DNA from 2 places in the Priestia sp. TRN 1309 genome. Region 2 is predicted to be linked to the other one. Evidence: predicted binding sites of a transcription regulator. Region 2 holds the regulator's gene; the other holds the start of a gene.
What was found. Region 2 encodes NrdR, which represses ribonucleotide reductase genes. Its sites were predicted from a motif close to AACACNATATATNGTGTT; they were not measured.
Positions count from the first base shown of each region.

Region 1: the regulator NrdR is predicted to act here: its motif matches at 7,488-7,505, upstream of ACRPLQ_RS00190 (vitamin B12-dependent ribonucleotide reductase).

Region 1 covers NZ_JBOZGM010000001.1:25,827-41,891, forward strand. The annotation lists gene ACRPLQ_RS00160 (DEAD/DEAH box helicase) at 1-1,388, opposite strand, end outside; glycine riboswitch at 1,569-1,661, shown strand; gene gcvT (glycine cleavage system aminomethyltransferase GcvT) at 1,874-2,974, shown strand; gene gcvPA (aminomethyl-transferring glycine dehydrogenase subunit GcvPA) at 2,995-4,341, shown strand; gene gcvPB (aminomethyl-transferring glycine dehydrogenase subunit GcvPB) at 4,334-5,812, shown strand; gene ACRPLQ_RS00180 (rhodanese-like domain-containing protein) at 5,857-6,240, opposite strand; gene ACRPLQ_RS00185 (lipoate--protein ligase family protein) at 6,471-7,304, shown strand; gene ACRPLQ_RS00190 (vitamin B12-dependent ribonucleotide reductase) at 7,617-10,175, shown strand; gene mntR (transcriptional regulator MntR) at 10,461-10,892, shown strand; gene ACRPLQ_RS00200 (patatin-like phospholipase family protein) at 10,995-11,876, shown strand; gene ACRPLQ_RS00205 (SA1362 family protein) at 11,907-12,305, opposite strand; gene ACRPLQ_RS00210 (DUF1385 domain-containing protein) at 12,354-13,310, opposite strand; gene ACRPLQ_RS00215 (YqhR family membrane protein) at 13,624-14,160, shown strand; gene aroQ (type II 3-dehydroquinate dehydratase) at 14,282-14,719, shown strand; gene ACRPLQ_RS00225 (M24 family metallopeptidase) at 14,721-15,779, shown strand; gene efp (elongation factor P) at 15,799-16,065, shown strand, end outside.
Region 2 covers NZ_JBOZGM010000006.1:226,471-242,535, reverse strand. The annotation lists gene ACRPLQ_RS22705 (MaoC family dehydratase) at 1-240, shown strand, start outside; gene ACRPLQ_RS22700 (response regulator transcription factor) at 419-1,135, shown strand; gene pnpS (two-component system histidine kinase PnpS) at 1,128-2,900, shown strand; gene polA (DNA polymerase I) at 3,230-5,857, shown strand; gene mutM (DNA-formamidopyrimidine glycosylase) at 5,879-6,712, shown strand; gene ytaF (sporulation membrane protein YtaF) at 6,773-7,402, shown strand; gene coaE (dephospho-CoA kinase) at 7,426-8,022, shown strand; gene ACRPLQ_RS22670 (glyceraldehyde-3-phosphate dehydrogenase) at 8,298-9,329, shown strand; gene speD (adenosylmethionine decarboxylase) at 9,755-10,135, shown strand; gene ACRPLQ_RS22660 (hypothetical protein) at 10,229-10,615, shown strand; gene nrdR (transcriptional regulator NrdR) at 10,859-11,320, shown strand; gene ACRPLQ_RS22650 (replication initiation and membrane attachment family protein) at 11,393-12,820, shown strand; gene dnaI (primosomal protein DnaI) at 12,853-13,785, shown strand; gene ytxC (sporulation protein YtxC) at 13,882-14,742, shown strand; T-box leader at 14,803-15,051, shown strand; gene thrS (threonine--tRNA ligase) at 15,095-16,065, shown strand, end outside.

The DNA of each region.
Region 1 (16,065 bases), on a different contig from region 2:
TGTACCCTTCCAATTCGCTGTTCTAGACGCATTGGATTCCACGGTAGATCATAGTTAATAATATGATGACAAAACTGAAGGTTGATTCCTTCTCCGCCCGCTTCAGTGGCAATAAATACTTGCGCGTGGCTTTCAAAAAGCTGCTTCATCCAGTCTTTTTTACCTCGCTTAAATCCTCCTCTAAACGGTACAGAGGTAATTCCATGCTGTTTTAAATACCACTGTAAGTACAGTTGAGTTGCTCTGTACTCAGTGAAAATAATAACTTTGTCATCAATTTTTTGAACGAGCTCCAGAACTTTTTCTGCTTTTGCATTTTGCGGCACTTGCTGAAGTAGTTGCATTAACGGAGTAATCATATGTTCCGTTAATGCGCTGTTTTGATCTTCCTGACGTTCCAGCATGTTTTTTAATGTCATATACACCGCTTCACGGCTGCTGCAGGCCTCTCGCTGCAGGGTTAAAATTGAAAAAGCACTTGAAGGGTGCAGTCCGTTTCCTTTAAAAGACGTAATCGCATCGTATAGCTCGCGTTCTTTCGGTGAAAATTCAACAGGAATGGTTTGAACAATTCGCTTCGTCCATTCGATACCAGTATCATGGCGGCGATTTCGAATCATAACTTTGTTAACAAGCTCTTTTAAGTGCTCATCGTTTTGCAAAGAGCGTTTTTTAGCAGAAAATAATTCTTCGAAATAGTCTTTATTGCCGAGATGGCCAGGCTTTAAAAGAGAGACTAAGTTGAAAATTTCTTCAATTCGATTTTGAATCGGTGTTGCGGTTAGCAACAGACAAAATTTCTTTTTCAGGCTTTGAACAAATTCATAGTTTTTTGTTTTGTTGTTTTTAAGTTTATGAGCTTCATCAATGATGATGAGGTCGTAGTCTTGTTCTAGCACAATTTCTCGATGAGGGGAACGTTTTGCTGTATCAATTGAAGATACAACGATGTCACACTGATCCCACACATATGATTTTCTTTGAGGGACCGCGGGAATATAAAATTTTTGATTCAATTCCATAGCCCACTGTGAAACAAGCGAAGCTGGAACTAAAATGAGAACTTTTTTAACAAGCCCGCGAATCATATATTCCTTCAAAATTAACCCTGCTTCAATCGTTTTCCCTAGTCCTACTTCATCTGCTAAAATGGCTTTCCCATTCATTGTTTCGACTACTTGTTTGGCTACTTCGAGTTGATGAGGAAGCGGCGTTAAATCGGCTAAATGTTTTGGGCTTTGTAGCCCTTCAAATTCTGAGATAAGCGTTTGGTCTTCTATTTCATAGGCAAGTTTATACAAATCCCATGCAGACCAAGGGCCGTCTTGCTCCAATTTAGTTGAGAAGGCTGCTTCCCATGTTTCATCGATGTTTAATTTCACTTTCATGATAAAAATGCTCCTTTGTAAAAAATTTTTATTGAACAAATGATAAGAATCAGGTAGGATAAAAATATATTTAGAAAATTTGAAAAAGAAAATAGATTAGCACTTTACAAATGATTGTGTGAATAAAGAAAGATACATCTTTCAGTAGTATGCCCAACTTTACCAACTTTATAGAAGCGAATGACGACACGGGGAGAGACTACTTGAATGTAGCGCCGAAGGAGCAAGCAATAAAATTGTGAATCTCTCAGGCAAAAAGACTCTTGTTTGACGCAGCTCTGGAGAGTGTCTATGCGTTTATAGACCACCCACGAGGCAAACCTATTCGTTTATAGGTAAACTTTCAGGTGAAAAGGACAGAGACTTCCTACTAAATACAGTAGGGGGTTTTCTGTCCTTTTTTGTTTGGATACATAGTGATCCCCACACTATTTGAAAACTCCCCGTTATGAAAAGTTTCACGTGAAAAAGAGGAGGACATAAATATGACAACAGAATTACACAAAACGCCGCTTTATGATACCTATCAAAAATATGGTGCCAAAACAATTGATTTTGGAGGATGGGCTCTTCCCGTTCAATTTTCTTCTATTAAAGAAGAGCATGAAGCTGTACGTACAAAGGCAGGTCTTTTTGATGTCTCTCATATGGGAGAAATTCTTGTGACAGGAGCTGATAGCTTAGCTTTTCTTCAGCATACGATGACAAATGACGTTTCTACCCTTGTAGATGGAAAAGCGCAGTATACGGCTATGTGTTATGAAGACGGAGGCACGGTAGATGATTTGCTGATTTACAAAAAAGCAGATCAAGAGTATTTGCTGGTCGTAAACGCTGCTAATATTCAAAAAGACTATGAGTGGCTTGTGTCTCACAAACAAGGAGATGTAACGCTCGTTAATCAATCTGATGAAACTGCGCAGCTAGCATTACAAGGTCCTTTAGCAGAAAAAGTTTTACAAACGTTAACGAATGAAAATTTAGCTTCATTAAAGCCATTTACATTTGCTGATGATGTAGAAGTAGCGAATGTAAATGCTCTCGTTTCACGTACTGGATATACCGGAGAAGATGGTTTTGAAATTTATTGTTCTTCAGCTGACGCCTCTCACTTGTGGACGGCTATTTTAGAAGCAGGAAGTGAGGACGGTGTGTTGCCTTGCGGACTAGGAGCTCGCGATACGCTTCGTTTTGAAGCTACTTTGGCTTTATATGGCCAAGAGCTTTCAAAAGATATTACGCCCATTGAAGCTCGAATTGGATTTGCAGTAAAGACGAACAAAGACAGCTTTATTGGAAAAGAAGTGTTAAAAGAACAGCGTGAAAGCGGGGCACCTCGTAAGCTGGTAGGAATTGAAATGATTGATAAAGGTATACCAAGACACGGTTACGAAGTATTTGCAGATGAAGAACAAATTGGATTTGTGACAACAGGTACACAGTCACCGACATTAAAGAAAAACATCGGTTTAGCGCTATTATCAGCAGAGTATACAGAGCTTGGTCAAGAAGTGGAAGTGCAGGTTCGGAAAAAACGCTTAAAAGCAAAAGTGGTTTCAACACCTTTTTATAAACGTTCAAAGTAAGCTTTGGGGAGGAATTTAACATGTTACATCGCTATTTACCAATGACAGAACAAGATCAGCAGCAAATGTTAGCAGCAATTGGTGTTTCATCTGTTGATGATTTATTTTCAGATATTCCGCAGCGCGTTCGTTTTCAAGGAGAATACAATATTAAAAAAGCGGCTTCAGAGCCTCAGTTGTTAAAAGAATTAAATAATATGGCTGCTAAAAATGCTCATTTAAAAGACTATGCTTCTTTTTTAGGAGCAGGAGTTTACGATCATTACATGCCGGTTATTGTTGATCATGTTATTTCTCGTTCAGAATTTTATACGGCCTATACTCCGTATCAACCGGAAATTTCTCAAGGAGAACTTCAGGCCATCTTTGAATTTCAAACAATGATTTGTGAGTTAACGGGGATGGACGTGGCCAATTCTTCTATGTATGACGGAGGAACTGCTTTAGCAGAAGCCGCTATGCTCAGTGCGGGTCAAACGAAAAAGAAAAAAGTACTTGTCTCTGCGGCCGTTCACCCTGAGTCAAAAGATGTGTTAAAAACGTATGCGAAGGGTCAATACATTGAAGTGGTAGAAATCCCTGCAGCAGACGGCGTAACAGATATGATTGCATTAGAAAAAGAGATGGGAAGTGACGTGGCAGCTGTTATTGTCCAGTATCCAAATTTCTACGGACAAATCGAGCCGTTAAAAGAAATTGAAGAAATTACTCATCAAGAAAAATGTATGTTTGTGGTTTCAAGCAATCCTTTATCATTAGGTTTACTTACGCCTCCTGGAGAATTTGGAGCTGATATTGTCATTGGAGATGCACAGCCATTTGGTATTCCAAGTCAATTTGGAGGCCCGCACTGCGGATACTTTGCAACTACGTCTAAGCTTATGCGGAAAATTCCAGGACGATTAGTAGGGCAAACGGTGGATGAAAACGGTAAGCGAGGGTTTGTTTTAACCCTTCAAGCTCGTGAGCAGCATATACGCCGTGATAAAGCGACGTCTAACATTTGTTCAAATCAAGCGTTAAATGCTTTAGCGGCATCAGTTGCCATGACAGCTTTAGGCAAGCAAGGTGTAAAAGAAATGGCGCTGCAAAACTTATCAAAAACGCATTATGCATATGAAGCGTTAAAGGCAAAAGGGGTAAATGTAGCATTTGAAGGACCGTTTTTTAACGAATTAGTCGTGAAGCTTCCTGTTTCGGTAACAGAAGCAAACAATCATTTATTAGCATCAAAAATAATTGGCGGTTATGATCTTAGCCGTGATAACCAAGCGCTTGAAAATCACATGCTGCTTGCTTTTACAGAACTCCGTACAAAAGAGGAAATTGACCAACTTGTAAATGAATTGGGGGATCTTCATGCTTAATCAAAATCAATCACTTATTTTTGAAAGCAGTAAAGAAGGGCGAATCGGCTATTCATTGCCGGAGTTAGATGTTCCGCAAGTAAATGCTGAAGAGCTGCTTGGAAAAGCGTATGTCCGTACCGAAGCTCCTGAGCTTCCTGAAGTATCAGAACTCGATATTATGCGTCATTACACCGCGCTTTCAAAACGAAATCACGGAGTGGACTCAGGGTTTTATCCGCTTGGTTCATGCACGATGAAATATAATCCAAAAGTGAATGAACAAGCAGCACGGATTGCTGGGCTAGCGCATATTCATCCGCTTCAAGATGAGCAAACGGTTCAAGGTGCTCTCGAACTTTTATATGATTTACAAGAGCATTTAACAGAAATTACGGGAATGGATGAAGTAACACTTCAGCCAGCAGCGGGTGCTCATGGCGAGTGGACCGGGCTTATGATGATTCGTGCCTATCATGAAGCAAATGGTGAGACGCAGCGAACAAAAGTCATTGTTCCAGACTCAGCTCACGGAACGAACCCTGCTTCGGCAACAGTTGCGGGATTTGAAACGGTAACGGTAAAATCAAATGAACATGGTTTAGTGGACTTAGAGGATTTACGCCGCGTAGTGGGAGAAGATACAGCCGCTTTAATGTTAACAAACCCAAATACGCTAGGGTTATTTGAAGAAGATATTTTAGAAATGGCTGAAATTGTTCACGCAGCAGGTGGAAAGCTTTATTATGACGGTGCAAATTTAAACGCAGTATTAAGTAAAGCCCGTCCTGGAGATATGGGGTTTGACGTGGTTCATTTAAACCTTCATAAAACGTTTACAGGCCCTCATGGAGGAGGCGGTCCTGGTTCTGGTCCGGTAGGGGTAAAAGCAGATTTAATTCCTTATTTGCCTAAACCAGTGCTTGTGAAAACAGAACAAGGCTATCACTTTGACTATAACCGTCCTCAGTCAATTGGACGCGTAAAGCCGTTTTACGGAAACTTCGGCATCAACGTTCGCGCTTATACGTATATTCGTTCAATGGGTCCAGACGGCTTAAAAGCCGTAACAGAAAATGCTGTGTTAAATGCCAACTATATGATGCGTCGTTTAGCAGAGCACTATGAGCTGCCGTTTGACCGTCACTGTAAGCACGAATTTGTTTTATCAGGAAAACGTCAGAAAAAGCTTGGTGTGCGCACATTGGATATCGCGAAACGACTGCTTGATTTTGGCTATCATCCGCCGACGATCTACTTCCCTCTTATCGTAGAAGAGTGCATGATGATCGAACCAACGGAAACAGAGTCGAAAGAAACGCTAGATGCGTTTATCGATGCGATGATTCAAATTGCAAAAGAAGCAGAAGAAACGCCTGAAGTCGTACAGGAAGCTCCTCATACAACGGTTGTGAAGCGCCTTGACGAAACGCTGGCAGCTAGAAAGCCAGTGCTTCGCTATCAGAAAGAACAGGCTGTTCAAAACGTCTAACAAAAAACCTCGCCCAAAGGCGAGGTTTTTCTATATACATACCATTATTTTTTCTTTTTCACTTTACCGTTCCACATTTTGAAGCCGCCTTTTAAATCATAGATTTCTTTAACACCGTGGCGACGAAGCATTTGTGCTGCGCGTCCTGTGCGCATTCCGCTTTGACAATAGATGTAGACAGGCTGATCTGAACGAAATTCTTTAATGCGCATACGGAACTGTGACAGCGGAATATTTCGTGCGCCTAAAATATGTCCGTTTTCGAATTCATTCGGTTCACGAATATCAACTAGCTGTGCCTTGCGGTAGCCGCTGCGGAATTCTTCTTCAGTTAACGTTTTCATAATGCGACGTTGGATAAAGAACATAACGACAGAGTATATGATGATTACTCCAAGTAAAATGAGTACTGCTGTAATTGCTGACATGCTGATTCTTCCTTTCTTCGACAAAATCCATACTCTTATTATATAAGTGAATGAAATTAGAAGTAAAGCGATTTTGCCTTGAATCTAGCGGATTTCTTCCCGAAAATGAAAAAACTACCACATTTGAATTCGCAGTTTTATGTTGCTCTTTGCTTTTCCTTAGCTCAATCTTTTGGTAGACTAAAAAACGGATTTATTTTTTATATTACATATAGCTGAGGATGAGGTAGATGAAAGCAAAGTGGAGATTTATTGATTCCAACAACCGTTCGCCTTATTACAATATGGCGTTAGATGAAGCGTTATTAGAATGGCATAGTAAAGGGGAAATTCCACCTACGATTCGTTTTTACGGATGGAACCCTCCAACGCTGTCGATCGGTTATTTTCAAAAAGCTGAAAAAGAAATTAACTTTGATAAAGTAAAAGAATTAGGATTAGGCTTTGTGAGACGTCCAACGGGCGGCAGGGGCGTGCTTCATGATGAAGAGCTTACTTACAGCGTCATTGTATCTGAAGAGTATCCTAATATGCCTAAGACAGTTACAGAGGCATATCGCGTCATCTCTGAAGGTTTACTGGAAGGATTTCGTTCGTTAGGGCTCGAGGCTTATTTTGCTATTCCTCGTTCAGAAGAAGAAAAAAATAGCTTAAAAAACCCTCGTTCGTCCGTGTGCTTTGATGCTCCTTCTTGGTATGAACTTGTTGTAGAGGGCCGCAAAATTGCTGGAAGTGCCCAAACTAGACAAAAAGGAGTTATTCTACAGCACGGCTCTATTCTGTTAGAGATTGATGAAGATAAATTATTCAGCGTGTTTAATTATCCAAATGACCGCGTGAAAGAAAGAATGCAGCGCGCATTTCGTTCTAAAGCCGTAGCGATCAATGCAATTGCGGGCCGCAAAATTTCTATCGAAGAAGCAAAAGAAGCGTTTTATAAAGGATTTGCTTCTGCTCTTGATATCGATTTAGAACCGTATACACTGTCTGAAGAAGAGGAAGCATATGTAGAAGAACTAGCGCGCACAAAGTACGGATCGGATGAATGGAACTTTAAGCGCTAAACGAATGCGGATGGTAAATAGATAAAAGTGCAACTTCTTATAAGTTGCACTTTTTATTGGAATTTTTAGAAACAATGCTTGGCTAATAGAATATATAGGGAAGAAAAGTCAAACACTTTTTTTACGAAAAAAAAAATATTTCACTTGACACCCTTCTATATGTAGATGTTTGGAGAAGTGTCAAATACTATATATTGAATTCGTCCAAGCCGTGTGGTAAGTTATTGATAGTTGATTGAAAAACTCTATTTCCTTTAAAAGGAAATAGAGTTAATAAATTTATAGATGTTCGATAGGTAAGGAGTTGTGAGAATGACTGTTTTGTTAAATCAAAAAGTGAATATGAATGTTGAAAAGCTCAATTCAGATATTGAACGCTTTCCGCAAGTACATCCGATTACACCGGATATGAAGTTAACTCATAAAGGTGTTTCAAGATTGGTAATGTTAGACCGCTATGCGTTTAAAGATACGGAAAAATTAACGTTATCAGAAGGAGATTTTGTTGTTCTAACTGTAAAAGAAGACCCAAAATTTCCAGCACGAGGACTTGGCTATGTGGAAAGCATTAATTTTGAGCAAAAAACCGCTGTTGTCAAGGTAGAAGATGAGTTTAGAGGAGCTTTATCACCTGAAGAAGCAGAAAATGGGTTAATTACTCGTTCTTTAGATGTTATTGAAAAACCTCTAGAGGTCTTCTATGAGCAAATTGCAAAACGTAATGCAACAGGCTTAGCTTCTGTGGAAAAAACAGAAGAAAAGCGCAAAGAGTGGTTTGAAAAGTTCTATCAAGAGCTTGTTCAGCTAAACTTTGTACCAGCTGGCCGCGTTCTTTACGGTGCAGGTGCTGACACGGACGTAACGTACTTTAACTGTTACGTAATGCCTTATGTAAAAGATTCACGTGAAGGTATTTCAGAACACCGCAAACAAGTAATGGAAATCATGAGCCGCGGAGGCGGTGTTGGAACGAATGGTTCAACTCTTCGCCCGCGCAACACGCTGGCTCGCGGTGTAAACGGCAAATCATCTGGTTCGGTTTCATGGTTAGATGATATTGCTAAACTGACGCATCTTGTTGAGCAAGGTGGGTCACGTCGTGGGGCTCAAATGATCATGCTTGCCGACTGGCATCCTGACATTGTAGAGTTTATTATTTCTAAAATGCAAAACCCTCGCATTTTACGTTTCTTAATTGAAAACACAAATGACGAAATGATTAAAAAGCACGCGCAAGATAAATTGAAGTTCACGCCGCTAACAGAGTCTGAAGAAGCAATGTACCAAGGAATCATTAACTATAAACAAATTCCTGGTCTTGGTGGATTTAATGAAAAAATCATTAAAGATGCAGAAGAAAAGCTGCAAACTGGCGGAACGTACAGCGTTCATAACTCAGAGTTTTTAACAGGAGCAAACATTTCTGTATGCTTAACAAAAGATTTTATGGATGCTGTTGAAAACGACGGTGAATACGAACTTCGCTTCCCAGACGTAGAAAGCTATTCAAAAGAAGAAATGGCTAACTACAATGAAAACTGGCACGAAGTAGGCGACGTGCGCGAGTGGGCAAAACAAGGAAACAAAGTTCGTACGTACCGTACTATCCGTGCAAAAGAGCTATGGAACTTAATTAATATTTGTGCAACGTACTCAGCTGAACCAGGCATTTTCTTCTTCGACAATGCCAATGACATGACAAATGCTCAAGCATATGGTCAGCACGTTGTTGCAACGAATCCATGTGGTGAACAACCACTTGCACCATTCTCTGTTTGTAACTTAGCTGCTGTTAACTTAGCGCAAATGGCAGATAAAGAAACAAAAACAGTTAACTTTGAAAAGCTACGTCAAACGGTTGAAACGGGCGTTAGAATGCAAGATAACGTTATTGATGCAACTCCTTATTTCTTAGAAGAAAACCAAAAGCAAGCGCTTGGCGAACGCCGCGTTGGTCTTGGTGTAATGGGTCTTCACGATCTTCTTATTTATTGTGAAACAGAATACGGCTCTGACAAAGGCAATGAGTTAGTAGATAAAGTGTTTGAAACAATTGCCACGACGGCTTACCGCGCGTCTGTAGAGCTTGGAAAAGAAAAAGGAAGCTTCCCGTTCTTAGTGGGCGAAACAGATGCTGAAACGGCTTCTTTACGTGAAGCATTCACAAATACAGGCTTCATGAAAAAAATGCCTGAAGATATTCGTGAAAACATTAAAGAGCACGGTATCCGAAACTCTCATTTATTAACAGTAGCGCCAACAGGCAGTACTGGAACGATGGTTGGAGTATCAACGGGTCTTGAACCTTATTTCTCATTCTCATACTTCCGAAGCGGTCGTTTAGGTAAGTTTATTGAAGTGAAAGCTGATATCGTTCAAGAGTATTTAGATCAGCATCCAGAAGCAGATCCAAACAATCTTCCTGAATGGTTCATTTCAGCTATGGAACTTGCACCACAAGCTCACGCGGACGTGCAATGTGTGATTCAGCGCTGGATTGATAGCTCAATTAGTAAAACAGTAAACGCTCCTCGTGGTTACACGGTAGAGCAAGTTCAAAAAGTGTACGAGCGTCTGTATAAAGGCGGAGCAAAAGGCGGTACGGTGTACGTAGACGGAAGCCGTGATGCACAAGTCTTAACGCTAAAAGCAGAAGAAAATACATTTGATGAAGAAATTGAAGCGCCAAAAGAAGAAACAAAACCACACGTTGTGTTAGTTGATACAATTAATGAAATTCGTTCAACTGATGTAACAATCGGTTCTGAAGTAGGTAATACGTGTCCGGTTTGCCGTCAAGGAACGGTAGAGGAAATGGGCGGATGCAACACATGTACAAACTGTGGTGCACAGCTGAAATGCGGCCTTTAATTTTTAATCATGATTGACTAGTAAAAGCTGACTCAAGTGAGTCGGCTTTTATTATGTATGAAAATGGGGCATAAATAAGAAGCGGGAGAGAACGGTTCTTGTATTTGAATAAGCATTGTAGTATGATTTTAATTGAATGTCTTTTATCCAGTTTTATCTTATGACATCGCTTTATTTACACGTTTTTTTCACATAGATTATCAAACATGAACACGATATCACTATAAGAAACAGACATTTATGACTTATTATTAGCAATACATAATATTAATTGGGGGAGATTTCATGCCTACACCGAGTATGGAAGATTATATTGAACAAATATATATGCTAATTGAAGATAAAGGATACGCTCGAGTGTCTGATATTGCTGATGCATTGGCGGTTCACCCCTCATCTGTAACAAAGATGGTTCAAAAACTAGACAAAGATGAGTACTTAATTTATGAAAAATATCGAGGCCTTGTTTTAACAGCTAAGGGACAGAAGATTGGAAAACGTCTTGTTTATCGCCACGAGCTCTTAGAGCAGCTATTGCGAATCATTGGCGTGGATGAGAAGAATATTTATGATGACGTAGAAGGAATTGAACATCATTTAAGCTGGAATTCCATTGATCGAATTGGGGACTTGGTTCAATACTTTGAAGAAAATCATAACCGTATTCAAGATCTTCGCAATGTACAGAAACGAAATGAAGAAGAGCAAAAATTATAAGGGAAAAGCAGCGGCCAATAGCGTCACTGCTTTTTTTCTTTTTATCATAACTTGTTGCTGAGTCGACTACAAATGTAGAGTAGGTAGTTTGGAGGAGAGGCTGTGTACGTCGACGGAGTATTTTCAGGTGGCGGTATTAAAGGGCTTGCACTGATTGGTGCGTTACAAGCTTTAGAAGAAAAAGGCTTTATTTTTCGGCGGTTAGCGGGAACGAGTGCGGGTTCCATTATTTGTGCATTTGTAGCAGCTGGTTATACAAGTGAAGAAATCGTTGAAATGATGAATGAAATTGAGTTATCTTCTTTCCTAGATCAAAGAATGTCCTTTTTACCATCGAGCTTGACAAAATGGCTGTTTTTATATTGGAAAATGGGATTATATAAAGGAGAAAGGCTTGAAAAGTGGATTGCTGAGAAGTTGCGGAGCAGAGGAATTCGTACATTTGCTGATTTGCCTGATCAGTCGCTGCGTATTATTGCGTCAGATTTGACCAACAGTACGATGCTTGTTCTTCCAGATGATTTGCCTAAATATCACATTGATCCGAATCGTTTTTCTGTAGCAAGAGCCGTTCGGATGAGCTGCAGCATTCCATATTTTTTTGAGCCGGTTAAATTAAAATCTACTCCAAGCAGTTTAATAGTCGACGGGGGAGTGTTAAGCAACTTTCCAATTTTTTTATTTGATGATGATAAAAGTTTGAAGAAACGACCGGTAATTGGTGTGAAGCTGAGTCCGAAGGACGAAGAGAGAGAACGGAATAAAATTAAAAATGCCGTTGGTTTATTCAGTGCGCTTTTTGAGACGATGAAAGATGCGCACGATGCAAGACATATTTCAAAACGTCACGAAAAAAATATTATCTTTTTACCTGTTAATCAAGTTTTTGCGACAGAATTTACCCTCACAGAAGAACGGAAGGAAGAGCTGATTGCGTTTGGCAAAAAGCGTACAAGGGCATTTTTGAAAAAATGGTGCTATTAAAAAAACAAGGAGGCTTTTCTCCTTGTTTTTTTAAAAGAATGCTCTATTTTTCTTTTTTCCTTTTTTACCTTCGATGACGGTCAAGTGTGAGTTGTTTTTCTTTTTCTTTAGCGGTTTCGTTGATTTGGATACCGGGCGCTTATTTGAGCTTCGGTACGTATGCATATCAACTTTGTTGCTTCCTCGCTCTTTTTCTTTTTGACGCAGTTTCGATTGCTTTACTGCGCGCACATAGCCTCTATCTTGACCTTTTGTCTGAGAAGGGCGGAGAATAAACCGATAAACTAAGTAAAACAAAATGATAAACAGAAAAATATAACCTGCTTGACGTAATAAAACAGCTGGATCTGTAATCAACGTAAATGCAAAGCCAATGACTCCTAACCCGATTAGACCATATACAAGTGGTTTCACGAATGGACGTCTCATTTTGTTCACCTCCTAAAATAGTAAAAAAAGAAAGCAAAACGGTGTGGATTAGACAACTTGTTCGTCAGTGGTAGAAGAAAGTTCATTTTCAACGCGTAAAAGTTCTTTAAATGAAGCAATCGCAACTTCAACTTGATCATCTTTTGGTTCTTTGGTTGTTAAAAGCTGAAGCCATAAACCGGGATAACCTAAAAAGCGAAGAAGAGGGACATGACGAACTTTATTGGTTAACTGTAACACTTCAAATGATAAACCAAGGACAACTGGAATTAATGCAAGGCGATCCACAATTCGTAACCAAAGAGGATCCGTTGGAACTAGTAGGTAGACAAACATTCCTACAACTACGGTAAAGAGGATAAAGCTACTTCCGCAGCGATAATGAAGTCGAGATTGTGCTTGAACGGCTTCTACCGTAAGTTCAGCATTGTTTTCATATGCATTAATGACCTTGTGTTCTGCTCCATGATATTGAAACACCCGTTTAATAAGTGGCGTTTGTGAAATCACATAAATATAGCCAAGGAGCAATAATAGTTTAAATACTCCTTCAATAAAAACTTGAGCTACACTTGAAGTGAAAACAGGACGTGTCAATTGTGCTAAAAACACAGGAATCAATGTAAATAGTACTTTCCCGAAAAGAAAGGATATTACACCAATAGTTGCAACGCCAAATATTAAAGATAGTTTTGATTCTTTTTTCTCTTTTTGTTGTTCTGCTGCTACTTGAGCATCATCTTCTGGATTCACGTCATAGCGTTCAGAGGAAAAGTTCAAGTGCTGCGTACCGTTTGCACTGGCTTCAACAATAGCAGCAATTCCTCGTAAAAAAGGAATTTTTTTTAAAGCAGTGAGTACGGAATTTGATTTTCTTTTTGAATGAAAATAATCAATAGATTGATCTTTGCGGCGAATAGCCGTCACCATCATACGTTTGCCACCGAACATGACACCTTCTATAACGGCTTGACCACCATACGCAGGTTTTTGTAATTTAGACATTTCAGGCACCAACCTAACTTAACTAGACTAGACTTCTTAGTATTTTATATTCTACAGCAAAATCAAATAAACCTCTAGGCGGATGCATGTTATCTAGTTTAGCCAATATTTTTCATCTCCACACCCTTCATATGAATTTTTTTCCTTTCATTTATAAAATTTGTTTATGAAACTCTGTGCGAAGTAGTTTTAAAATGTCTCTGCGATATCAGGCGCCCTTCTTGCGTATAGGAAGAGTAATAAACGTAAAAACTTAGAAATGAGTCGGTAGGAAATGAGAAAAAAGTTCATACTACATCAAGAGGTGATTAATATGTCAGAACCTAAAGAACAGCATGAAAAAAAACAGGATAACCAACCTACGCATAAACAGGAAATATCTTTTTTATTTAAAGCCATCTTTATTTCCTTTTTTGGAGGGGTTTTCTGGAGCTTTATTGGCTATTTAAATTATCTGTTTAGCTTTAGTGTTATCAATCCAAATATGCTTTTAGATCCATGGGCATTAGGTGATTGGAAGGATAAAGGAATAGGTGTTATCGTCAGTATTTTTCTCATAGGGGTATTATCTATTGTTGTCGGGTTGTTATACTACGTCCTATTAAAGAAGTTTAAAACAATTTGGATAGGTTTTGCTTACGGATTATTATGGTGGGCAATCGTATTCGTTGTTTTGAATCCGCTCTTTCCTAACTTGAAAACAATTGGAGAGCTTCCAGCTAACACAATTATTTCATCCCTCTGTATTTATATTTTATATGGTGTATTCATCGGATATTCCATTTCTTTTGAAGCGGCAGAGCTTCAAACAAAAGATGAATCTACAGATTTTCAAACGGCGAATAAGTAGTGTGAATGTTCCAACGTATGCTAATATATTCTATATAATGATTTAAAAAGAAAAATAAAGTGTAAATTCACACAAGTGAGCTGCATAAAGGGTTCGTAGTAGGGGAGAGTGTTGAAATAAGATGAATAAGATTTTAGTAATAAACGGTCCTAATTTAAACCGTTTAGGCGTACGCGAACCAGCGGTATATGGGACAGATAATCTTCAAAATCTTGAAGAGAAGCTTCAGCGAGCAGGCAGAGACCATGGGGTAGAAGTTGAGTGCGTACAGTCTAATCACGAAGGTGTAATTATCGACTGGATTCACGAAGCGGATGAGAAGTTTGATGGGATTATGATCAATCCTGGTGCTTTTACTCACTACAGTTATGCCATTCGAGATGCGATTGCCAGTATATCTGTTCCTGTTATTGAAGTGCATATTTCGAACGTACATAAGCGTGAAGAGTTTCGCCACCATTCGGTGACGGCACCTGTTACGCATGGTCAAATTGTCGGGTTAGGTTTATACGGATACGAGCTTGCTCTGCAGGCACTTTTACAATTAAGGGGGAAATAAAATGAAAATCGAAAAACTACGCGAACAGTTTTCAAAGTTGAATGTAGACGGTGTTGTCGTTACAAGTGAATATAACAGACGCTATATGACCAATTTTACAGGATCTGCTGGTGTCGTTATCATTTCTGAAGACAAAGCGGCATTTGTAACAGATTTTCGTTATGTTGAACAAGCAACTAGTCAAACAGAAGGTTTTGATATCGTTCAGCACAAGGGTCCTATTGTAGAAGAAGTAGCGAATGTAGTGAAACAATTTGGAATTAAAAAGCTTGGTTTTGAACAGAATTATGTTACATATGGACAGCATCAATTATTTGATAAGCATATCGGCGCGGAACTTGTTCCAATCTCGCACGCAATCGAAAACTTACGCTTGATAAAGAGTGACTCAGAGATTAAGATATTAAAGGAAGCTGCAAAAATAGCAGATGCAGCATATGAACATATTTTAACCTTTGTTCGTCCTGGTTTAACAGAGCTTCAAGTATCGAATGAACTGGAGTTCTTTATGAGAAAACAAGGCGCAACATCTTCATCTTTTGATACAATTGTTGCTTCAGGGCATCGCGGGGCTTTACCGCATGGTGTTGCTTCTGACAAAGTAATTGAAAAAGGCGAACTTGTAACGCTTGATTTTGGCGCATACTATAATGGTTACTGTTCAGATATCACACGAACATTTGCCGTCGGTGAAGTAAGTGATAAGCTAAAAGAAATTTATAATGTCGTACTGCAAGCAGAGCTTAACGGAATGAACGGTATCAAAGCAGGTATGACGGGTAAAGAAGCAGATGCGCTAACGCGTGATTATATTACAGAACACGGATACGGCCAGTATTTTGGACATTCGACCGGTCACGGCGTAGGGTTAGAAGTACACGAAGGCCCATCGCTTTCTGTGAAATCTACAGATGTACTGCAGCCAGGTATGATTGTAACCGTTGAACCAGGTATTTACATACCAGACTTAGGGGGCGTTCGTATTGAAGATGATACGGTCGTCACAGCAGAAGGTAATGAGGCATTATCGCACTCATCAAAAGAGTTCATTATTTTATAAAATGTAGGAGGATTTCTTCATGATTTCAGTAAATGATTTTCGTACAGGTTTGACAGTAGAAGTAGACGGGGGTATTTGGCGTGTAATGGATTTCCAACACGTAAAGCCTGGTAAAGGCGCTGCATTCGTTCGCTCAAAACTACGTAACCTTCGTACAGGAGCTGTGCAAGAAAAAACGTTCCGTGCAGGTGAAAAGGTAGGAAAAGCTCAAATTGATAATCGTAAAATGCAATATCTATATGCAAGCGGCGATCAGCACGTATTCATGGACAACCAGTCTTATGAG
Region 2 (16,065 bases):
TTGCCCGGACCTGGAAGCCATGTTGCAGAACATACGGTTGCCTTTCCCAAAAAAATTCATCATTATAGTACGATTGAATTTTTATTTGAAGTCACAGAGGTAGATGTTTCTTCTAAAACTGTTACGATTGAAGTAGAAGCGGTCAATGAACAAAAAGAGAAAGTAGTAACGGCTCGGTTTCTTGTGTATCCGCCGCTTAGACTTCCATCAGTAGAGACACATGACTTTGAAAATTTTTAAAACGCCCTAAATATTGATAAATATAGAAGAAGCTCTTTAGCCATATTTTCTGAAAATGTTGAAATGTATTGGAGAACGAGGCTAAAACATTGTATGATAAGAGAAGATAAATAGAAAATAATATCATTTGGGTGAAGCTGCGGTTTAATTTAACTAGATGGAGGCTTATATCGTTAATATGAGTAAGAAATTATTAGTCGTAGATGATGAACAATCAATTTCAACATTATTACAATATAATTTACAACAAGCTGGCTTTACAGTAGAAACAGCTGAAGATGGGGAAGAAGGATACAACAAGGCATTAGAAGGAAAACCTGATTTAATTGTGTTAGACTTGATGCTTCCTAAAATGGATGGAATTGAAGTTTGTAAAAAGCTTCGTCAGCAAAAAGTGATGACGCCTATTTTAATGTTAACTGCAAAAGACGATGAGTTTGACAAGGTATTAGGGCTAGAACTTGGCGCAGATGACTACATGACGAAACCATTTAGTCCTCGAGAAGTAGTAGCCCGTGTAAAAGCCATTTTACGCAGAACACAAATTATTGCTCAGGAAAATGAACAGGAGGAAGATGGCGAACGCATCATGATTGGTGATTTAAAAATTCTTCCAGATCATTATGAGGCCTACTTTAATCAAGAGCAGCTTGAGCTTACTCCGAAAGAATTCGAGTTATTATTATATTTGGCAAAATACAAAGGACGGGTATTAACTCGTGATCAGCTGCTGAGTGCAGTGTGGAATTATGATTTTGCCGGAGATACGCGAATTGTAGATGTGCACATCAGCCATCTGCGTGAGAAAATTGAACATAATACGAGAAAACCGGTTTATATAAAAACGATTAGAGGATTAGGATATAAGCTGGAGGAACCAAAGGTAGATGAATAAATTTCGTTCAAGGCTACTTTTGGCTCTATTAGTACTTATTATTATTGTATTAGTAGGTCTTGGCCTGCTGCTGGGGCAGTTGTTTAAAAACTTTTATTTTCAAACGTTTCAAGAGCGAATGGAAAAAGAAGCAAAGCTTGTGGAAATGTACATTAGTGAAGAAGGCATCACAAGTCCTGCTTTAAAATCTAAAGTTGATCAAATCAGTCATTCGCTAAGTGTACGAACGACTGTCGTTCAAAAAGATGGAAAAATATTAGTTGACTCAAATCCAGGTAGCAAGCAGCAAAGAATCGAAAAAAGTATTGTAATCCAACAAGTATTAAAAAAGCAGTTAAACAGCAAAAAAAGCTTTGATCAAATTAAAGAAGATTACGACTTATATTACTATGGTATCCCGCTTATTATAGAAGGTAAGCAAGAGGGATTTGTTGTTTTGAGTACATCGTTTGATTCATTAAAACAAGTAAATCAGCAAATCTGGGGGCTTCTTATTGGAAGCTTAGGTCTAGCTTTGATTGTGATTTTACTCTTAGGTGTAAAGATTATGGGGCGCTATACCCGTCCTATTGAATCGGCAACCAAGGTGGCTATGGAACTTGCAAAAGGGAATTATAAAGCTCGTACATATGAAGATTATGTAGATGAAACAGGGATGCTGAGTCAGTCTATTAACGCACTTGCTCGTAATCTGCAAGAGTCTATCACTAATCAAGAAATGCAGCAGGACAGGCTGCGCACGCTAATTGAAAATATGGGAAGCGGTATGCTTCTTATCGATAGTCGAGGCTATATAAACTTAGTGAACCGAGCTTATAAAGAGCAGTTTCATATACATCCGGACGACTTCCTTTATCACTTGTATTATGAGGTATTTGAGCACAAAGAAATCATTAAACTTGTGGAAAAAATATTTATGACCGAAGTAAAGGTTCGAAAACAAGTCGTTTTGCCTTTAAATATTGAACGAAGATATTTTGATGTTTACGGAGCGCCGATTATTGGCTTAAACGATGAATGGAAAGGCATTGTGCTTGTTTTCCATGATATTACCGAGCTGAAAAAACTAGAACAAGTGCGCCGTGACTTTGTAGCGAATGTGTCTCATGAACTAAAAACACCTATTACGTCCATTAAAGGGTTTAGTGAGACATTGTTAGACGGTGCCATGGAAGATCCAAAGCTGCGAGAGCAGTTTCTATCTATTATTCTAACGGAAAGCCAGCGCATGGAGAGCCTGATTCAAGATCTTTTGGATTTATCTAAAGTTGAACAGCAAGGTTTTAAACTAAGCATTCATTCAGTAGATTTGAATACCCTTCTCTATGAGGTCATAACAGTGCTATCGAACCGAGCGAATGAAAAAGAAATCACTCTAACGTTAGATACGCTTCCTGAAGAAGCGTGGATTGATGGTGACAGTCAGCGCCTTATGCAAGTGTTCGTTAACTTAATTGGCAATGCGCTCATGTATACAATGCCTGGAGGAACCGTTCACGTTTCGCTTGAAGAGGAAGAAGAAACGATTACGGTTCATGTTCAAGATACAGGTATCGGTATTGATTCTGATGAAATTTCACGTATTTTTGAGCGTTTTTACAGAGTAGATAAAGCAAGAAGCCGCAATTCCGGAGGAACAGGTCTTGGATTAGCAATTGTTAAACATCTTGTTGAAGCTCATAAAGGGGAAATTGAAGTGAAAAGTGAAGTCAATAAAGGGACAACTTTTTCGGTGAAGCTGCACAAGTATTTGCCGCAGATGTAAAATGTTTACGTTCCTTTTACAATTTATTTAATGTAGCTTAATAATTAATTGATACAATTTTTCATGGAAACCCCTTCATCCAAGGAGCCAATATGTAAGGCGAAAATAGCTTTAACCGTGCTATTTTCGCCGATTCTTTTTGACAATTTCTATCCATTCACATGCTACACCGCCTAAAATAACCAGGCGGTGTTTTTTATTTTATGATGTATAGATCTTATCACCATATGAAAATAAAACGTTGAATTCAAGAGTACTTTTTGTCCTTAAAGCTTATTGTTTGCTAAAATAAAGGTAAGATAAGAAGAGAGCGAAATGGAGGAACATGAATGACACAAAAACTAGTATTAATTGACGGGAATAGTATTGCCTACCGTGCATTTTTTGCTTTGCCGCTTTTAAACAATGATAAAGGAATACATACAAATGCCATATACGGCTTTACTACAATGCTGACACGTATTTTAGAGGAAGAGAAGCCAACGCATTTACTGGTGGCTTTTGATGCAGGGAAAACAACGTTTCGTCACAAAACATTTACAGAATATAAAGGAGGCAGACAAAAGACGCCTCCTGAACTTTCAGAGCAGTTTCCCTTTATTCGTGAGTTATTAGATGCATATGGAATTAAGCGCTATGAACTGCCTGAGTACGAAGCAGATGATATTATCGGTACACTTTCAAAACAAGCAGAACAAAAAGGAATGGCCGTGAAAGTCATTTCCGGTGATAAAGATTTACTTCAGCTTGTGTCAGAGCATGTAACCGTAGATATTACGAGAAAAGGAATTACGGATGTGGATTCCTATACGCCTGCAGCCATTGATGAAAAATATGGAATCACGGCTGCGCAAATCATTGATATGAAGGGTCTTATGGGAGACAGCTCAGATAATATCCCAGGTGTGCCTGGAGTTGGAGAAAAAACAGCCTTAAAGCTATTAAAAGAGTTTGAAACCGTTGAAAATGTATTGCAATCTATCGATCAAGTCAGCGGTAAAAAATTAAAAGAAAAGCTAGAAGATAATCGTGAATCAGCCATCATGAGTAAAAAGCTTGCAACTATTTATTGCGAAGCGCCTCTTGAAGTATCTGTAGAAGATGCGAAATATGACGGGTTTGAATCTTCAAAGGTCATCTCTTTATTTAAAGAGCTTGGGTTTAATTCTCTGCTTGCTAAATTTGGTGAATCAGCAGAAGAGGAAGCAGATTTTGAAGAACTGACGTTTGAAATAGTGCAGGAAGTTCACGATGATATGTTAACAAGCGAAGCAGCTCTGATCGTAGAAGGTTATGAAGAAAACTATCATCACAATCAGCTGCTCGGTTTTGGAATCAGCAACAAAAACGGCCACTATTTTATTGATAAAGACACAGCTCTTTCATCTTCCAAGTTTACAGCATGGCTAGAAGATGAAGATGTAAAAAAGACGGTATTTAATGGAAAACGTACGATTGTATCGTTAAAATGGGCGGGGCATGAAATTAAAGGAATTGAACATGATGTAATGATTGCTTCTTACATCTTAAATCCCGCTGAAGCAAATGATGACCTAGCGACAATTGCAAAATTAAAAGGATATCATCAAGTGCAATCAGATGAAGCTGTGTATGGAAAAGGAGCTAAGCGAAGCATTGCGGAAGCTGCTCAGCTAGCTGAGCATGTTATAAGAAAAGCAGCCGCCGTAGCTTATTTAAAAGAAGTGTTGGAAAAAGAATTGGTTGAAAATGAACAGTTTGAGCTGTTTGAAAAGCTTGAAATGCCTCTTGCCATTGTCCTTGCCGATATGGAATATCAAGGGGTGAAAATTGATCGGGCGCGTTTGGATGAAATGGGCGAAGATCTTCGAGAACAGCTTGAAAAAATTGAAGCGAAAATCTACGAATACGCTGGACAAGAATTCAATATTAATTCACCAAAGCAGCTAGGAGTTGTTCTTTTTGAAAAAATGCAGCTTCCAGTCATAAAGAAAACAAAAACAGGCTATTCCACATCAGCTGATGTATTAGAGCAATTAGCTAGCGCCCATGATATTATCCCAGAGATTTTACAATACCGTCAGCTAGGAAAATTACAGTCTACGTATATCGAAGGGTTAAAAAAGGTTATTCATGAAAGCGATGGAAAAGTTCATACCCGCTTTAATCAAACGTTAACTCAAACGGGAAGGTTAAGCTCAGTAGATCCTAACTTGCAAAACATCCCGATTCGTCTTGAAGAAGGTAAAAAAATAAGAGGTGCGTTCGTGCCTTCACAGCCTGATTGGTTAATATTTGCGGCGGATTATTCACAAATTGAGCTGCGCGTACTGGCTCATATTGCAAATGATGAAAAGCTAATTGATGCGTTTAAGCATGACTTAGATATTCATACGAAAACAGCGATGGATGTGTTCCACGTCGAAAGAGAAGAAGTAACGTCGAATATGCGCCGTCAGGCTAAAGCAGTTAATTTTGGAATCGTCTATGGCATCAGTGATTACGGTTTATCGCAAAGTTTAGGAATTACAAGAAAAGCAGCGGCTACTTTTATTGAACGCTATTTAAAAAGCTTCCCGGGTGTACAGGAGTATATGGATACGATTGTGCGCGATGCAAAAGAAAAGGGATACGTAACAACGCTCTTGCACCGCCGCCGTTACTTGCCTGAAATCACGAGCCGAAACTTTAACCTCCGCAGCTTTGCTGAGCGTACAGCTATGAATACGCCTATTCAAGGGACAGCAGCTGACATTATTAAAAAAGCAATGATTGAAATGAATAAGCGCTTAAAAGATGAAAATCTTCAGGCTAAGCTGCTGCTTCAAGTACACGATGAGCTGATTTTTGAAGCCCCAGAAGAAGAAATTAAAATTTTAGAGAAAATCGTACCAGAAGTAATGGAGCATGCTTTAGAGCTAGAAGTTCCGTTGAAAGTAGATTATTCTTACGGAAAGACTTGGTACGAAGCAAAGTAGTGGAAAAAGGATGTGACAAACGTGCCAGAATTACCAGAAGTTGAGACCGTCAGACGTACGTTGATTGAATTAGCCAGTGGTAAGACCATTGAGCGTGTAACCGTTAAATGGCCTAATATTATCAAACGTCCTGAGCAAGTTGAGCAGTTTTGTGACGCGCTTGTTGGACAAACCATTCGAGATGTTGAACGCAGAGGTAAGTTTTTGAAAATTGTACTCGATGATTATACGATGGTTTCTCATCTGCGTATGGAAGGAAAATATGCTCTCCATGAAAATGCAGACGAACCAGATAAGCATGTACACGTCTTTTTTCACTTCACCGACGGAACAGAATTACGATACCGGGATGTAAGGAAATTTGGTACCATGCACTTATTTAAAAAGGGAGAGGAAGATCTGTTTCCTCCTCTTATTGGCCTTGGACCTGAACCGTTTGACGAAACATTTAATCCAAGTCAGTTAAAAATGCGAATCGGCAAAACCTCTCGAAAAATCAAGCCGGTTTTACTCGATCAAAATGTCGTGGTTGGGCTAGGGAATATTTATGTAGATGAAGCACTATTTCGCGCAGGGATTCACCCTGAACGAGTGGCCAGCCAATTAACAGACGAAGAGTATGAAAAATTGTACGAAGAAATTGTAGCGACCCTTCAAGAAGCGGTGAAACAAGGGGGCAGCACAATTCGCACGTATGTAAACACACAGGGGCAAATAGGCATGTTTCAGCAGCAGCTTTACGTGTACGGAAGAAAAGGCGAATCCTGTAAAATTTGCGGTACCCCAATTGAAAAATTTGTTGTAGGCGGTAGAGGAACACATATCTGCCCAAATTGTCAGCCGGCTAAAAAATAACAATGGATGGGCTCCTTTCATATACTACGTATAGACAGAAAGGAAAGGAGTCCTCTCATCATGATAACATTTTCTTTACTTATTCTTGCTTTTGCCGTAAGTCTTGACAGCTTTAGCGTTGGCCTGACATACGGACTTCGAAAGGTGAAAATCCCGCTGAAATCCATTTTTATTATTTCATGTTGCTCAGCATTTTCTTTAATGTTTTCTATGTTTTTAGGAAAGGTACTTACGCATCTATTTTCAGTGGATGTACTAAATAAAGTAGGCGGAGGTATTCTTGTTCTACTTGGAATGTGGATTTTATACCAGTTTTTTTGTCCGGCAGATTCATCTCGAGTGAAAGAAGAAAAAACATTAGTGAAAATTGAAATTAAGTCAATTGGCTTAGTCATTAACGTATTGAAAAAACCAACGGCAGCAGATTTAGATAATTCAGGTTCCATCACTGGGATTGAAGCATTTATACTTGGAATTGCATTATCTCTTGATGCATTTGGAGCAGGGTTTGGAGCAGCTTTATTAGGTTATTCGCCGTATGCTTTAGCAATTGCTGTAGCTCTTATGAGTTCACTTTTTTTAAGTGCTGGCATACAGTTTGGCAAAGTTTTTTCACGTTTATCATGGATGAAAATGTTTTCCTTTTTACCGGGAGTTCTGCTTATTATTTTAGGTATTTTTAGATTTTAAATAAAGCGATAAAGGAGAGGCCAATGTCAATTGTAATTGGATTAACGGGCGGAATTGCTAGTGGAAAAAGTACGGTAACCGGAATGCTGAGAGATATTAATATTCCAGTAATCGATGCTGACCACATTGCAAAAGAAGTCGTCGAACCAGGAAAAGAAGCATATAACCAAATTGTAGAGACGTTCGGCCGTGCCATTCTTCACGAAAATGCGGAGATCAATCGAGCGGCTTTAGGGGGAATTGTGTTTTCTCAAGAGGAAGAACGTAAAAAGTTGAATGCAATTGTACACCCTGCGGTAAGAAAAGAAATGCTTTCTCAAAAGGAAAGGTATATCGAGGAAGGATACGATGCTGTGGTATTAGATATTCCGCTGCTGTTTGAAAGTGATTTGACGCATTTAGTCGATAAAGTAGTGGTTGTATATGTCGATGAGCCTGTGCAGCTAGAAAGGTTAAAATCTCGTAATGATCTCTCGACGAAAGATGCCTATGCACGTATCCACGCACAGCTGCCTTTGATTCAAAAAGTAGCCTTAGCCGATGCGGTGATCAATAACAACGGACCTGTAGAGGAAACAAAACAACAGCTTTTAAGTATATTAGCCCTATGGCTAGATTAAAGAGGCTGAGATAAACGTATGTTAGCTGAAGGGAAATCCGAACGAGCTTGATTCTTGAGGTAGAATCAAGCTCGTTCGGATTTTTTTATTGAGAATATTTACGAGCTTCTAAAAAAGAATGTGTTAAATATCTGTTCTCGCTATATACATATAGTAAAACTTAATTAAAATAATTTATTAAAAAAAATTAATATTATTCACTTTTTAAATATTTATGTTATACTATTCAATATAAAAAGTTAAATAGTATAACACATATAGAGAGGGGTATAGCCATGAAAGCACGTATTGCCATTAATGGTTTTGGGAGAATAGGAAGAATGGTTTTTCGCACAGCGATTATAGAGGAGAATTTAGATATTATTGCTATAAATGCATCTTATCCAGCAGAAACATTAGCACATTTAATCAAATATGACTCTATACACGGACCATTTAATGGAGATGTTAAATGTGATGATGATGCGCTAATTGTTAACGGTAAAAGAATCCAGCTATTAAATTCACGCGATCCGCTGAATTTGCCTTGGAAAGAGCTTGGGATTGATTTAGTTGTTGAAGCAACAGGGAAATTTAATTCAAGAGAAAAAGCGCAGTTACATATTGAAGCAGGTGCTAAAAAAGTTGTCTTAACGGCACCGGGTAAACAAGAAGATATTACTATTGTGATGGGCGTAAACGAACGAGAGTTTGATGTGAATCAGCATAACATTATCTCTAATGCCTCTTGTACGACAAATTGTCTAGCTCCAGTTGTCAAGGTGTTAGACGAAGCGTTCACAATTGAAAACGGTTTAATGACGACCGTTCACGCATATACAAATGATCAAAAGAATATTGATAACCCGCATAAAGACTTGCGAAGAGCCCGTGCGTGTGCTCAATCAATTATTCCTACAACAACTGGAGCAGCCAAGGCGCTTTCATTAGTTCTTCCTCATTTAAAAGGAAAGCTTCATGGAATGGCGCTGCGCGTTCCTACGCCTAACGTATCGCTTGTCGATTTAGTTGTGGATGTAAGGAAACCTGTGACGATGGAAGATGTTAATCTAGCGTTCATTAAAGCTGCTGAAGGACCATTAAAGAATATTTTAAATTTAACAATGGAACCACTCGTATCAATTGACTTTAATACAAATCCTCATTCAGCGATTGTAGATGGACTATCGACTATCGTAATGGAAGATCATAAAATTAAAGTGTTAGCTTGGTACGATAACGAGTGGGGCTACTCTCAGCGCGTAGTCGATTTGGTAAGATATATTGCTGCAGAAATGCGTAATGGATCAAAGATAAGAGTAAGCTAAGAAAGCTATAGATTGCTTTTTAAAAAAAACAGGGAGCTATCGCCCTGTTTTTTTTGTTTTTATTCAAAAGAATAGGGAAAAGCAATAAGATAATCATGCAAAGGAGTGTTTCTTTTCCTCAATTTTAATAAAAAAATGAATAGTCGTTTAGCAGCTTTTACACACTGTCTCACGAGAATACAGGGGTAATTTGTATAGGTCTATCTGCGGGAACAATCTTTAATAAAATCAAAACACGTATTGCAAAATAAATGTAAACAAAGTATACTATGTTTCGTGAACTTCTTGTGTACCTTTCGGTGATGTGGCTACTTAAAGGGTTAGGACCTCTTTGGACTAACTTTCCCCCGTGGTAGTTAACATGCTATATGGCGAAAGAACTTCATGTTTAACGATTAAAAATTGTTAAAGGGGGAAATATCATTATGGAAACAATGGGTCGTCATGTCATCTCAGAATTATGGGGATGCGATTTCGATAAGTTAAATGATATTGATTATATTGAAAAAACGTTTGTTGATGCAGCTTTAAAATCTGGTGCGGAAGTTCGCGAAGTAGCGTTCCATAAATTTGCACCTCAAGGTGTAAGTGGCGTTGTTATTATTTCAGAATCACATTTAACGATTCACAGCTTCCCAGAGCATGGTTATGCAAGTATCGATGTTTATACTTGTGGTCATTTAGATCCTACAATCGCAGCAGATTATATTGCAGATGCTCTAAGTGCACAGACACGTGAAACAATTGAATTACCACGTGGAATGGGTCCTGTTCAGGTAAAACAAACTAAAGCGAATGCACTTTAATAGTGTCGATTGATTACGTAAGTTAAGAGGTGTATTACACACCTCTTTTTAGTATATAAATTTTTAATATGCAAAAACAAAGGGGATAACAACATGGGGGTAGTACAAGTAGTTAAATCTTTATTTTCTAATCATGTAGAAACAAGCGATCGTCATTCAGATCCGACTCTAAAAACGCATTATTACAAAACAACGGCTGGGAATGCATTTAAGCAAGTTCATGAAATGTTGAAGCATATGCAAGGGATAGAGATACTTGCTGCGTATGAAGAGCGAGGAGAAATTAGCTTAAACGTTGTAAAAGGAAGAAAAGCTTTTGTTGTGATTACCATTATTAGCGTACGTCCTCTTGAAACCGCTATCGATTTTTCTGCTACAACAGAGTCAAAAGTGGTGCCAGTTGATTTTGGTTTTAGCAAAGAACTTGTACGTACGCTTTATAAGAGCTTTGATCAAAAACTTATTCCTCTTTCTTCGTAAGTTCCTTATCATTTTTGAATTTCAGGAAATAAAATGGGGAAATTCCTTTTCCTTTACTTGTATTCAAGCCTTGTTTTCTATAAGATGGAATAAAGTAAATCCTTTAATATAGCATCGTGTTTGATAAAGGAAATGATGATGACAATCATAATAAATGGCGAATAGCCGGCTAACATAGATGAAAATTAACTTATATGAGAGAAAATAAAAAGAAAAACAAGGTTTATTATTGGAGCTGAGAATATGAAGTGCCCATCCTGTCATTACAATGGAACGAGAGTGCTGGACTCGCGCCCTGTAGAAGAAGGCCGCTCTATTCGTAGAAGACGTGAATGCGAAGAGTGTCACTATCGTTTTACAACTTTTGAGAAAGTAGAAGAACTTCCGTTAATTGTTGTAAAAAAAGATGGAGCGAGAGAAGAGTTCAGCAAAGACAAAATCCTTCGAGGGTTAATTAAGGCGTGTGAAAAACGCCAAGTAAGCTTAAAACAACTGGAAGATACCGTACACGATATTGAAACAGAGCTGCGCAGTCAGGGTACATCAGAGGTGCAGTCAGATGTGGTAGGAGAAATGGTGATGGAGCGATTAGCTGCTATCGATGAAGTCTCTTATGTTCGATTTGCTTCGGTATACCGACAATTTAAAGACATCAATGTATTTATTGATGAATTAAAAGATTTAATTAAGAAGGAACGACTGTAAAAGAGCTATTGAAGTATTCTTTAGGCTCTTTTTTTGTCATTTCTATTACTTTAAAAGTAGGTAGGGAACGACATGAAAGAACAACATTGGAAAGAAATGATACCGGTCGATCGTTATGTTGTTCGTTCGAGCGGCATACTGCAGGAATACGACCGAAAGATTTTAACAATGCTCTATCAGCCGTTGGTGGGTACGACGTGTTTTGGTTTGTATATGACGCTATGGAGCGAGCTGGAACAAGATCGTTTATGGGGAAAAGAGTCTACGCATCATCACCTAATGTCAATGATGCAAATTAATTTGAAAGCTATTTACCATGAGCGGTTAAAATTAGAAGGTATTGGTTTGTTAAAAACATATATTAAGGAAGAAGATGATGTTCGTGTGTTCATTTATGAGCTCATTCCTCCTCTTACGCCCCATCAGTTCTTTAACGATGGCGTGTTAAATGTATATTTATATAACCGACTAGGAAAATCCATCTTTCAAAAAATAAAAAATTATTTTTCGGATTCACTCGTGGATGATCAATCGTTCAAAGATGTGACGCATTCATTTAACGATGTATTTAAATCAGTTAAAGCAACGGAGCTGGCTCCAAGTTTTCAGTCTGAAAGCAAGGATGTATTTTCTCCTGATGCTCAAACGGACTTTATAGATTCTTCAAACCGTGCTTCTATTGAGATGAGCCCGGATTCCTTTGATTTTGATTTATTTTTAGCAGGCCTAACAGATTCAATGATTTCGAAAAGGTCCATTACATCTAAAGTAAAACAAGCGATTGAAAAGTTAGCTTTTTTATACGGCATTGATCCTCTTCAAATGAAAAATGTAGTGCTCGATTCGCTAAATGAGAATGATCAAGTTGATATTGAATTGCTTAGAAAAGCAGCACAGTCCTTTTACCAATTTGAAAATGGAGAAGCACTTCCCAATCTAAGCGAACAAATTCAGCCTCCTATGCTTCGTACCATGCAGGAAAAGCAGCCTCAGACTAAGGAAGAGCAGCTCATTCAACAGCTAGAAGTCACCTCTCCTCGGCAGCTATTGATCGAGTTTTCAGGGGGGGCAGAGCCATCAAAAGCAGATTTGCAAATGATTGAAGAAGTGATGTTTAATCAAAAGCTTTCACCAGGGGTAGTAAATGTTCTGATTTACTATGTTATGCTAAGATCCGATATGAAATTATCTAAGAGCTATGTAGAGAAAATTGCTGGACACTGGGCGCGCAAAAAGGTACAAACTGTTCAAGATGCCATGAATTTAGCTAAAAATGAACAGAAAGAATATCAGAACTGGACCGAGGCAAAGCAAAATAAAAAAACGGCCGGACGAAAAATTGTGCGTAAAGAAATGGTGCCGGAATGGTTCAAAAATAAAGAGCACCTAGAGAAGAAAGAAGAGCCGGCATATGATGCAGATTTTGAAGAAGAAAAGCGTAAATTAGAAAAAGAGTTAAAAGAACTCGATCAAGAGCTTAAACAAAAGCGTAAACAATAAAAAATTGGTATGATGGAATGGAGGTGAAAAAGATGAAGCCTATTAACGACTCATTAAATCAGTTGATTAATAAAAAAGATTTTAAAGCGCGATTAGAAGCATTAAAAAATAGTGTTATGTCAAACCAAGATGTAAAAGCATTTATGCAAGAACATCGCTATGAGTTAGATGAGCAAATGGTTGACCGAGGTTTAATGAAGATGTATGAATTTATCGACCAAAGCAAATGCTGCGATAAATGTCCTTCTTTACAAAGCTGCGTCAATATGGTAAAGGGATACCACCCTCAGCTGGTTGTAAAAGGCCGTAATATTGATGTGCAGTATGAACGCTGTCCTAGGAAAGTACAAGCAGATGAGCGAAAAGAACAAGAATCTCTTATTCAGTGTATGTATGTGCCGAAAGAAATTTTACAGGCAACTATCAAGGATATCGAAATTGAAAAAGGAAGATTGGAAGCAATTAATTTAGTTAAAAATTTTGTTCGCGAATATGAACCGAACAAGAAAATGAAAGCACTGTACTTACATGGATTGTTCGGGGTTGGAAAAACGTATTTTCTAGGAGCTATTGCAAATGCCTTGGCTGAGCGGAAAGTGAGATCAACAATTTTATACGTCCCAGAGTTTTTGCGTGAGTTAAAAGGCTCGTTTCAAGATCAAAGCTTTAATGAGAAAATAGAGTATGTTAAAAAAGTACCGGTTCTGATGCTTGATGATCTCGGAGCTGAATCCGTAACGAGCTGGATGAGAGACGACGTGCTTGGCACAATTTTGCAGTTCCGTATGCTTGAAAATTTGCCGACATTTTTCAGTTCAAATTTAAATTTAGATGAGCTTCAACATCATTTCACTTATACCCAAAGAGGCGAGCAGGAAGAGATTAAAGCAGCTCGTGTCATGGAGCGAATTAAGTCTTTAGCAACTCCTGTTGAAGTGAAAGGAGAGAATAAACGAAATAAATGAGCAGGTCGTTTTACATTTCTTGTAGCGACTTGCTCATTTTTTTGCATGTTGCCCCATATACATTAATAAAGCGTGTCCAAAGGGGGGCTATGAGGAATGAAAATATTCTTTAAATATGTAGAAGACGCAGTCATTGTATATGAGTCTTTATGCGCGAAGCGAAGCGCTTTATCATATGGTTCACAGTGCTTGAAGTTGGTGAATAATCAGCTTTTAGTTATTGATGAGACATACAATCGAGAGGCCATTTTACAAGACATGGTGATACCGGTATTAACGCACGTGATTTTAAAAAAGAAAGAAAAAAAGATGATGGTAAACATATTAAAAGAACAATTTTTCTATTCAGAAGAGGAAGAACAAGATTTGCTGCTTCAAATTATGGGGGGGATTATGGAAGGAGAGAGAGGCGAAATTCCGCAAAAAACATTTTCCCTTCCAAGAGAATTACTTATCCGCCAGGCTCTTCAAGACTTCTTCATTCATAATGTAACATTCACCTTTGAGTCTTTTCTCCAATTCCGTTTAAAAGAATATCAAGAGCGGCTGCGCTATTATGCTGAGCTGGCGATTGATGAATATAAGCTTGAACAAGACTATCAAATTCTTATTCATCAGCTGCGTCAAGCAGCTAATGAAAGACAGTCATCTACAGGCGATGTGTATGTAATGCATTTGAATAAAAACAAGTTTGTATTGTACGACCAAAGCAGTAGATATGTTCCGGAGCGTGAATGTGCAGCCCTAGCAGAGGCCTTTCTATCTGAACAAGAATCAGTATACATAGACTCAACTATCATCGCGCCTTTGCTGAGTTTATCTCCAGCTGCTATTCATCTGTATAGCGACCAGCATGATCATGATTTTGTTTATACCATTCAAAATATTTTTCAAGAAAAAGTGATGTTATACGAAAAAAATGAATTTCCGTTTGATCAAAAGCAAAATATAACGTGAAAGGTTGATTTCTATTTTGAAAATGAATATAATAAATGCATATTGAAAAACAGCTATATGTCACAAGTTATGATGAGGACATGAGTGTATATTTACGGTTTATAGAGAGGGAGATCTAGGCTGAAAATCTCCTAACACGGAATATATTCTTACCACCTCTAAACTTCAGTAGTAAACGAGCAGCGTCTCTAGTAATTACTGACGGAATTTCCGTTATAAAACCTCGAGCCGCTTCGGGTTATTTGGGTTATCCAAGATACGAAGAGGAAACAAGGGTGGTACCGCGTGTATACACAACTCGTCCCTTTTTATAAGGGACGAGTTTTTTGTTTTTACAAAAAGTTTATTAGTTATGTTAAAGGAGTGGAAAGTTGTGTCAGAAGTAATCAAAATGACATTTCCTGATGGAGCTGTTAAAGAGTATCCAAAAGGATCATCAACAGAAGATATTGCGGCTTCTATTAGCCCGGGATTAAAGAAAAAAGCATTAGCAGGTAAAGTAAACGGCGAGCTGCTGGATTTACGTACGCCAATCGAACAAGATGGCAGTCTTGAAATCATTACGCAAGATGCTCCTGAAGCGCTTGAAATTATGCGCCATAGTACAGCGCATTTAATGGCTCAAGCAATCAAACGTTTATACAAAGATGTAAAAGTACAGCTAGGTGTAGGCCCGGTTATCGAAAATGGGTTTTACTATGACATCGATATGGAAGAATCAATTACTCCTGAAGATTTAGGTAAAATTGAAAAAGAAATGAAAAAAATCGTTAATTCAAATATTGAAATTGAACGAAAAGAAGTTTCTCGTGAAGAAGCCATTCAACTTTTTAAAGAAGTTGGCGATGAACTAAAGCTTGAATTGATCGATGCGATTCCAGCAGGTGAAAAGGTGACGATTTACCAACAAGGCGAATTCTTTGATCTTTGCCGAGGTGTGCACGTGCCGTCAACAGGCAAAATTAAAGAGTTTAAACTATTAAGCGTAGCAGGTGCTTATTGGCGCGGAGACAGCGACAATCAAATGCTGCAGCGTATTTACGGTACAGCATTCTTTACAAAAGCAGATTTAGACGAGCATCTTCGTCTTCTTGAAGAAGCAAAAGAACGTGACCACCGTAAACTTGGTAAAGAGTTAAACTTATTTACAAATTCTCAAAAAGTAGGACAAGGTCTGCCTTTATGGCTTCCAAAAGGTGCGACGATCCGCCGTATTATCGAGCGTTATATCGTAGATAAAGAAGTAAGCCTTGGTTATCAGCACGTTTACACGCCGGTGCTTGGAAGTGTAGAACTTTACAAAACGTCTGGTCACTGGGAGCA